DNA from 3 places in the Streptomyces sp. NPDC047525 genome. Region 2 is predicted to be linked to each of the others. Evidence: riboswitches for the same ligand, from Rfam matches in the RefSeq annotation. Region 2 holds a riboswitch; each other region holds the start of a gene.

Region 1 (2,260 bases), on a different contig from region 2:
CCACCGCACCGCCCGTGCGACGCGCGATGTCCAGGACGTACGGCCCGTCGGCGGGGTTGCCGATGGCCAGCGACTTGGCGATGGTGTCCGGCTTCTGCGGCCGGACCACGTCGTGCCCGGCCTTGAAGGCGGTCGACACCGGCGAGCAGCCCTCGGCCTGCGCACCGAAGATCTTGTACGGCTTGTCCTCGACGAGGCCGAGCGCGATGAGCTCCTTGAGCCCCTTGTCGATCTTCGTGAGCTGCGAGCCCGAGGCGATCGGGATGACCAGCTGGTCGGGAAGGACCCACCCCAGCTGCTCGCAGATCTCGTACGCGAGGGTCTTGGAGCCCTCGCCGTAGTACGGCCGCAGGTTCACGTTCACGAAGCCCCAGCCCTCGCCCAGCGGGTCGCCGATGAGCTCGGAGCAGAAGCGGTTCACGTCGTCGTAGTTGCCCTCGATGCCGACGAGCTCGCCGCCGTAGACCGCGGCCATGACGACCTTGCCCTGCTCCAGGTCGTGCGGGATGAACACGCAGGAGCGGAAGCCGGCGCGGGCCGCTGCGGCACCGACGGCGCCCGCGAGGTTGCCGGTGGAGGAGCAGGAGAGGGTGGTGAAGCCGAACGCGCGCGCCGCCTCGATGGCCTGCGCCACGACACGGTCCTTGAAGGAGTGCGTCGGGTTGCCGGAGTCGTCCTTGACGAACAACTTGCCCTGCTCGACGCCGAGTTCACGCGCGAGGTTGTCGGCCTTGACGAGCTTGGTCCAGCCGGGGTTGATGTTCGGCTTGGACGCCACGTCCGCCGGGACGGGCAGCAGGGGCGCGTAACGCCAGATGTTGTCGGGGCCGGACTCGATCTGCTTCCGGAGTGCCTCGGGGTCACCGGTCGGCAGGTCGTACGCGACTTCGAGCGGGCCGAAACAGGCCTCGCAGGCGAAGATCGGGCCGAGCGCGTACAGCTCGCCGCACTCGCGGCAGGAAAGGCCCGATGCGGGGCCGAGGTCCACGGACCCACTGTGGGAAGGCGTCGTGGAGGGGGTGTTTTCGTTCGTTGCGACAGTCTGCGCAGCCATGGAGGCGAGGCCCTTTCTCCTCATCTTCCCCGTGACGCATCTCGTCACGAGACGGAATTGGCACCTTCCCCACCGAGACCTCGCGTGCGCGGTCGGCGGGATGGTTGCCGGGGCTTCAACGGGCCGTATCCCTCTGCCCCTCTGGATGAGCGGTATGGCGCCGGGGCTTCAGGGGCCCAGGGCATTTGTTACGCGTCGACCCCCGACATGCGATGGTCATCCGCGTTGTTCAAGACTGTAACCGACGGCCTGGACCCTTGAGATAGTCGTCCGAACCGCGAGATGGATCACATGTAGGCCACACACAGGAGGAGCAACCCGTGCTGGAAGAGGCCGAGCGCTGGCTGACCAGGCGTTCCTGGTCCGTTGCCGACCGTCCGCTCAGCGCACTCGTCGCCGCCAAACGGGCGTCGGGAGCCTCGGTGAGTGTCGTCCTGCCCGCGCTCGACGAGGAGGAGACGGTCGGGGAGATCGTCGCCGAGATCCGCCGGGAGCTGGTCGAGGAGGCCTGCCTGGTCGACGAGCTCGTGGTGATCGACTCCGGCTCCCGGGACCGCACGGCCGAGGTCGCCCGTGAGGCGGGCGCGCGGGTCGTGCACCGGGACGAGATCCTGCCGCGCATCCCGGCCGTGCCCGGCAAGGGCGAGGTCCTGTGGCGCTCACTCCTGGTGACCGGCGGTGACATCGTCGCGTTCGTCGACGCGGACCTGAGGGAGTTCTCCGCGGACTTCGTCACCGGCATCGTGGGCCCGCTCCTGACCGAGCCCGACGTGGACTTCGTGAAGGCGATGTACGACCGCCCGCTGGCCACAGCCGCAGGTCAGGGCGGCCGGGTCACCGAGCTGATGGCGCGCCCGCTGCTGAACATGCACTGGCCCCAACTGGCCGGTTTCGTCCAGCCGTTGGGCGGCGAGTACGCGGCGCGCAGGTCACTCCTTGAGCGGCTGCCGTTCCCCGTCGGTTACGGAGTGGAGCTGGGCCTGCTCGTGGACGCGCTGCACACCGTGGGCCTGGACGCGCTCGCGCAGGTCGACGTCGGCGTGCGCAAGCACCGGCACCAGGACGGGCAGGCGCTCGGCCGGATGGCCGCGGCGATCTACCGGACGGCGCAGCTGCGGCTCGCGCGCGGCCATCTCGTACGCCCCGAGCTCACGCAGTTCGAGCGGGGCGAGGACGGGTTCGAGCCGCGGACCCATTCGGTGGACA
Region 2 (2,260 bases):
GGGAAGTCACCGCCGACCGCGTCGTGTTCGCCCTGCCCTTCACCACCCTGCGCCGCGTCGACCTGGACGGCGCGGGCCTCAGCGCCCGCAAGCGCGAGGCCATCGACAACCACGGCATGGGCACGGATGCCAAGCTGCTGTTCCAGTTCGACCGCCAATTCCCGCGGTTCGACGGATTCAGCGGCGGCATCATGAGCGACAACCCGCTGTTCAGCTCCTGGGACACCTCTTCGTACCAGACAGGACCGGAAGGTCTGCTCACGCTGTTCACCGGCGGCTGGAGCGGCGCGAGTTACCCGGCCGAGCGCCCGCACGCCGCGCCGTCCGCCACGGTGACGGACCTGGCACTGCGGCACCTCGACGCGCTCGTCCCCGGCCTCAAGAAGGCGTACAACGGCCGCGGCTGGCTGGACTCCTGGGTCGACGACCCCTGGGCCCGCGGCTCCTACGCCTCCTACCGCCCCGGCCAGTACACCCGGTACTGGGGCTTCACGGGACGCCGGGAGGGCGGCCTCCACTTCGCGGGCGAACACACCAGCACGCACAGCCAGGGCTACCTCAACGGCGGTGTGGAGAGCGGGGAACGGGCGGCGCGGGAGGTGCTCGCGGCCTTGGGGAGAGGGCCGTTGGCGTAGAAGGCGGGATGGGCGTGCAGGCGGCGGACGTAGGCGCGGACGTGGGGGTGGGAGTCGCCTGCCTCGGCCGCGTCCGGAGTGGGGTGGACGAGAGCGGCCCACAAGTCCACGTCCACCGAGGTGAGTTCGTCGCCCACGAGGTACGGGTGGGAGGCCAGCCGGCCGTCGAGGCGGTCCAGCGTCTCGACGGTGAGGGGGCCCGCGAGGAGTTCGTGCCAGGTGTCGATGTGCGCCGCCAGGGCCGATGGGCGCAGGAGAGGGCCGCTGCCGTGCGCGGCGAGGCGGCAGGCGAGGTCGCGCAGGATGTCGGGCGTGTGGTTGCTGACGACGTGCCCGCTCCAGCGGTCGCACAGGGCGGGAACGGTCAAGGGGCCGTCGAAGTGGTGCTCGGTGGCCTCGTAGTAGCGGTGCAGTGAGTCGAGTGCCGCCGCAGGGGTGTGCGAGGTCAGGAGCGTCGTGGTGACCGACTCCCGGAGTCCGAGCAGGTCGAGGGTGATCGAGACGCGCAAGGAGCGCGGACATCCGGCCGAGAGGTACAGGTGATAGCGGTGCGGCGCCGGGTAGAAGCCGCCGGCCAGGTCGGCGCCGATGCGGCTGCGGATCGGCGCGGGGCAGCTGCCGCCCGGGACGGTTTCGAGCGGGGAGCACGGATCCGGATCCGTGAGGGAAGTCGGGTGGGAAGGGTGGGAACGGTGCGACGTGGTCTCGGGCATGGCTCTCCAGGCAGGTGAGAGGGCGCCGACCGCGCGCACGGCGACGGTGGCACAGGGGAGGGGGAGGGAGAGAGTGATGCGTGGACGTCAGACGGCTGGAGCCGCTGCGCTGCACACGCGCAGCAGGTCGATGTGCAGCCGTCTGGTCAACACGCGGGGGCGGGGCCGGGGCGCGGTCAGGAGAGGCCGCTGGGTGCTCTTCCTCTCACCGACCGCCCTGGACATGTCCACCAGCCCTGCCGTCGAGGCCCGTTGCAACCGGGGCCGCACTTGCCCCGCCGCCACGGCGGGACCCGGTCGTCACCCGGGGCACCCCGTCGCGGCGGAAGGGTTGCCTGCCAGCGGGCCGGGGCCGATGAACCGCTCGTGCAGGGAGCCTGCCGGGCGGGCGCTGACAATCGTGACCGTCCCCGGAAGTCTGGGTCCGGGCACAGGGCGCCGTCAAGAAGGCCGTGCAACTCCCGGCGCGGAGGCGGAACAGATGGCGTGGCCCGGCGGTTGTCCTTGACGGAGAGGGACGACGAGGCACGTACGGCGATGTGAGGACGCCCATGATCGACGGGCATTGCGCACCGCTGCGACCTCACGTAACGTCCCGAGCAGCTTACGAGTGTCGACGTCAAGCCCTGGCTTGCCGAGCGGAGGTGACGGACATGCCGGCAGTCTCCGCCGTGCCGTCCACGTCATCCCTGCTGCCGCCCGTGTCCGCTCGGCGTGTCATCACGATCGCCCCGAGCCGCCAGGTGCACCTGTACTCCCGGCCGCACATCGACCTCCAGCGCGTCGCCGGCGCGCTCTGTCGTTCCTGACCCGTCACCCCGCCGCCGCACCCTCGGAGCCGAGGGGCCGGTGTTCTCGTACGGTCGATCAGGAAGGCACTCCTTCGTGTCGTCATCATCTTCACCCTCGTCC
Region 3 (2,260 bases), on a different contig from region 2:
AGCCAGTCGGAGCGGCCCGCGAGGACGCCCGAGCCGAAGGGCGCGTACAGCTTGTGACCGGAGAACGCGACCCAGTCGACGTCGAGCTCGTCGATGGAGACCGGGTGGTGGGGCGCGAGCTGCGCGGCGTCCAGGACGATGCGGGCGCCGTGCGCGTGGGCCGCGGCGGCCAGCTCCTTGACCGGCCACAGCTCACCGGTGACGTTCGACGCGCCGGTCACGCAGACCAGGGCGGGCCCGTAGGGGTCGCGGTCGGCGAGGGCGCGCTCCAGGGTGGCGACGGCCTGGTCGGCGGTGCGCGGCGCGTTCAGGTACGTCACGCGGGCGTCGCGCCAGGGCAGGAGCGAGGCGTGGTGCTCGGTCTCGAAGACGAAGACCTGGCAGTCGGCCGGGAGGGCCGCGGCGAGGAGGCCCAGCGAGTCGGTGGTCGAGCGCGTGAAGACGACCTGGTCGTCCTCGCGGCAGCCGAGGAACTCGGCGACGGTGACGCGGCTGTTCTCGAAGAGGTCGGTGGAGAGCTGCGAGAGGTACCCGGCACCGCGGTGCACGCTGCCGTAGTACGGCGCGTACGCGGCCACGTCGTCCCACACCCGCTGCAGCGCGGGGGCGCTCGCCGCGTAGTCGAGCGCCGCGTAGGTCACCTCGCCGCCGGTGACGAGCGGCACGGTGACGTCACGGCCGAGCACCGGCAGCGGCGCGGCACAGCAGGGGTCGGCGGACTCGGCGGAGGCGGCAGCGGAGTCGGTGGTGGTGGCGACGGTGCGTGCGGACATGGCGAACTCCCGTGGGAAGGCAGGCGAGTTCACTGCAAGGGCGCCGTCACGGCGCTGCAGTGATGAAGAGAAAAGGGGGTGCGGAAAAGGGGCCGGAAAGCCCTATCGCATTCGCTTGCTCACGAGACTGCTCCCTTGAGGACCAGGACCCCAGGGTTCGCAGGGGTCCGCGCTTGCCATGGACCTTGCTGTCCACGGCCTGGTCTTCACCCGGGGCACCCCGCCACGGACGGAGGGTTGCCGGACAGCGAGCCGGGGCCTAATCGCTGTCACTCATGACCTGCGCAGCATCTTGCCACACGATCTTCCCGGTGCCCACCGCAGTCCGGGATCCGGACTGCGGTGTGCGCCACATTCACCTGTTGCTGGCCGACACCCAGCGCTCAAGGGCCTTCTTCGCGGCCCCGGAGTCGATCGACTCGGCCGCCTGCGCGATGCCCGCGCGGATCTGCTCCACGAGGCTCCCCTCGCCCGGCGAGAGGGCCACCAGGGCCGCCGCCGAGTTGAGCAGCACCGCGTCCCGCACGGGCCCGGTCTCGCCGTCCAGGAGGCGCAGCGCCACCTCGGCGTTGTACGAGGCGTCGGCGCCCCGCAGCGCCTCCACGGGGACGAGGTCGATGCCGACGTCACGCGGGTCGAAGGACTCCTCGCGCACCGCGCCGTCCCGCACGACCCAGACCCGGGAGGTCGCCGTGGTCGTCAGCTCGTCGAGGCCGTCGTCACCGCGGAACACGAGGGAGGAGTGCCCGCGCTCGGCGAAGACCCCGGCCACGATCGGCGCCATCCGTGCGTCGGCGACGCCGACGGCCTGAGAGCGCACCCGGGCCGGGTTGGTGAGCGGACCCAGGAGGTTGAACACGGTCCTGATCCCCAACTGGCTGCGCGCACCGCCCGCGTACCGCAGCGCCGGGTGGAACTTCACCGCGAAGCAGAAGGTGATCCCCGCCTCCTCCGCGACCTCGACGACCCGCCGGGGGGTGAGCTCGAGATTCACGCCGAGCTTCTCCAGCACGTCGGAGGCGCCGCTGGCCGACGACGCGGCGCGGTTGCCGTGCTTGACGACCTTGGCGCCCGCGCCGGCGATGACGATCGCGGACATCGTGGAGATGTTGACGGTCTTGGCGCCGTCACCGCCCGTGCCGACGATGTCGACGGTCCGCCCCGGCACCTCGATCACATTCGCGTGCTCGTACATGGTGCGGACGAGGCCGGAGATCTCCTCCACGGTCTCGCCCTTGGCCCGCAGCGCCACGACGAAGCCGGCGATCTGCGCGTCGGTGGCCTCGCCCCGCATGATGCGGTCCATCGCCCAGGCCGTGTCGTCGGCGCTCTGGTCGGTCCCGTCGAGCAGGCCGTTCAGCACACCCGGCCAGGAACGGGCCGCCGCGGTATTGCCTCCTGCGGGGGTCACAGCGCTCATAGCCGCTCCTGGGTTCGTCAGCGTAGGAAGAAGGCATCCCTGTACATGGGGACGGGACCACCTTATC

The links. A riboswitch is a leader RNA that binds a small molecule or an ion and turns the genes downstream of it on or off. The one in region 2 is predicted to bind S-adenosylmethionine.
Region 1: it holds a riboswitch for S-adenosylmethionine, as region 2 does, so the genes downstream of both, thrC (threonine synthase) here and ABZ833_RS03055 (glutathione binding-like protein) in region 2, are expected to answer to the same signal.
Region 3: it holds a riboswitch for S-adenosylmethionine, as region 2 does, so the genes downstream of both, ABZ833_RS13965 (aminotransferase class V-fold PLP-dependent enzyme) here and ABZ833_RS03055 (glutathione binding-like protein) in region 2, are expected to answer to the same signal.

The regions. Positions count from the first base shown of each region.
Region 1 is NZ_JBEYTL010000030.1:31,013-33,272, reverse strand. It holds gene thrC (threonine synthase) at 1-1,078, opposite strand, end outside; SAM riboswitch class I at 1,072-1,206, opposite strand; gene ABZ833_RS43600 (glucosyl-3-phosphoglycerate synthase) at 1,375-2,260, shown strand, end outside.
Region 2 is NZ_JBEYTL010000001.1:636,023-638,282, reverse strand. It holds gene ABZ833_RS03060 (FAD-dependent oxidoreductase) at 1-635, shown strand, start outside; gene ABZ833_RS03055 (glutathione binding-like protein) at 554-1,348, opposite strand; SAM riboswitch class IV at 1,610-1,754, opposite strand; gene ABZ833_RS03050 (putative leader peptide) at 2,002-2,157, shown strand.
Region 3 is NZ_JBEYTL010000004.1:341,483-343,742, forward strand. It holds gene ABZ833_RS13965 (aminotransferase class V-fold PLP-dependent enzyme) at 1-773, opposite strand, end outside; SAM riboswitch class IV at 938-1,054, opposite strand; gene trpD (anthranilate phosphoribosyltransferase) at 1,129-2,193, opposite strand.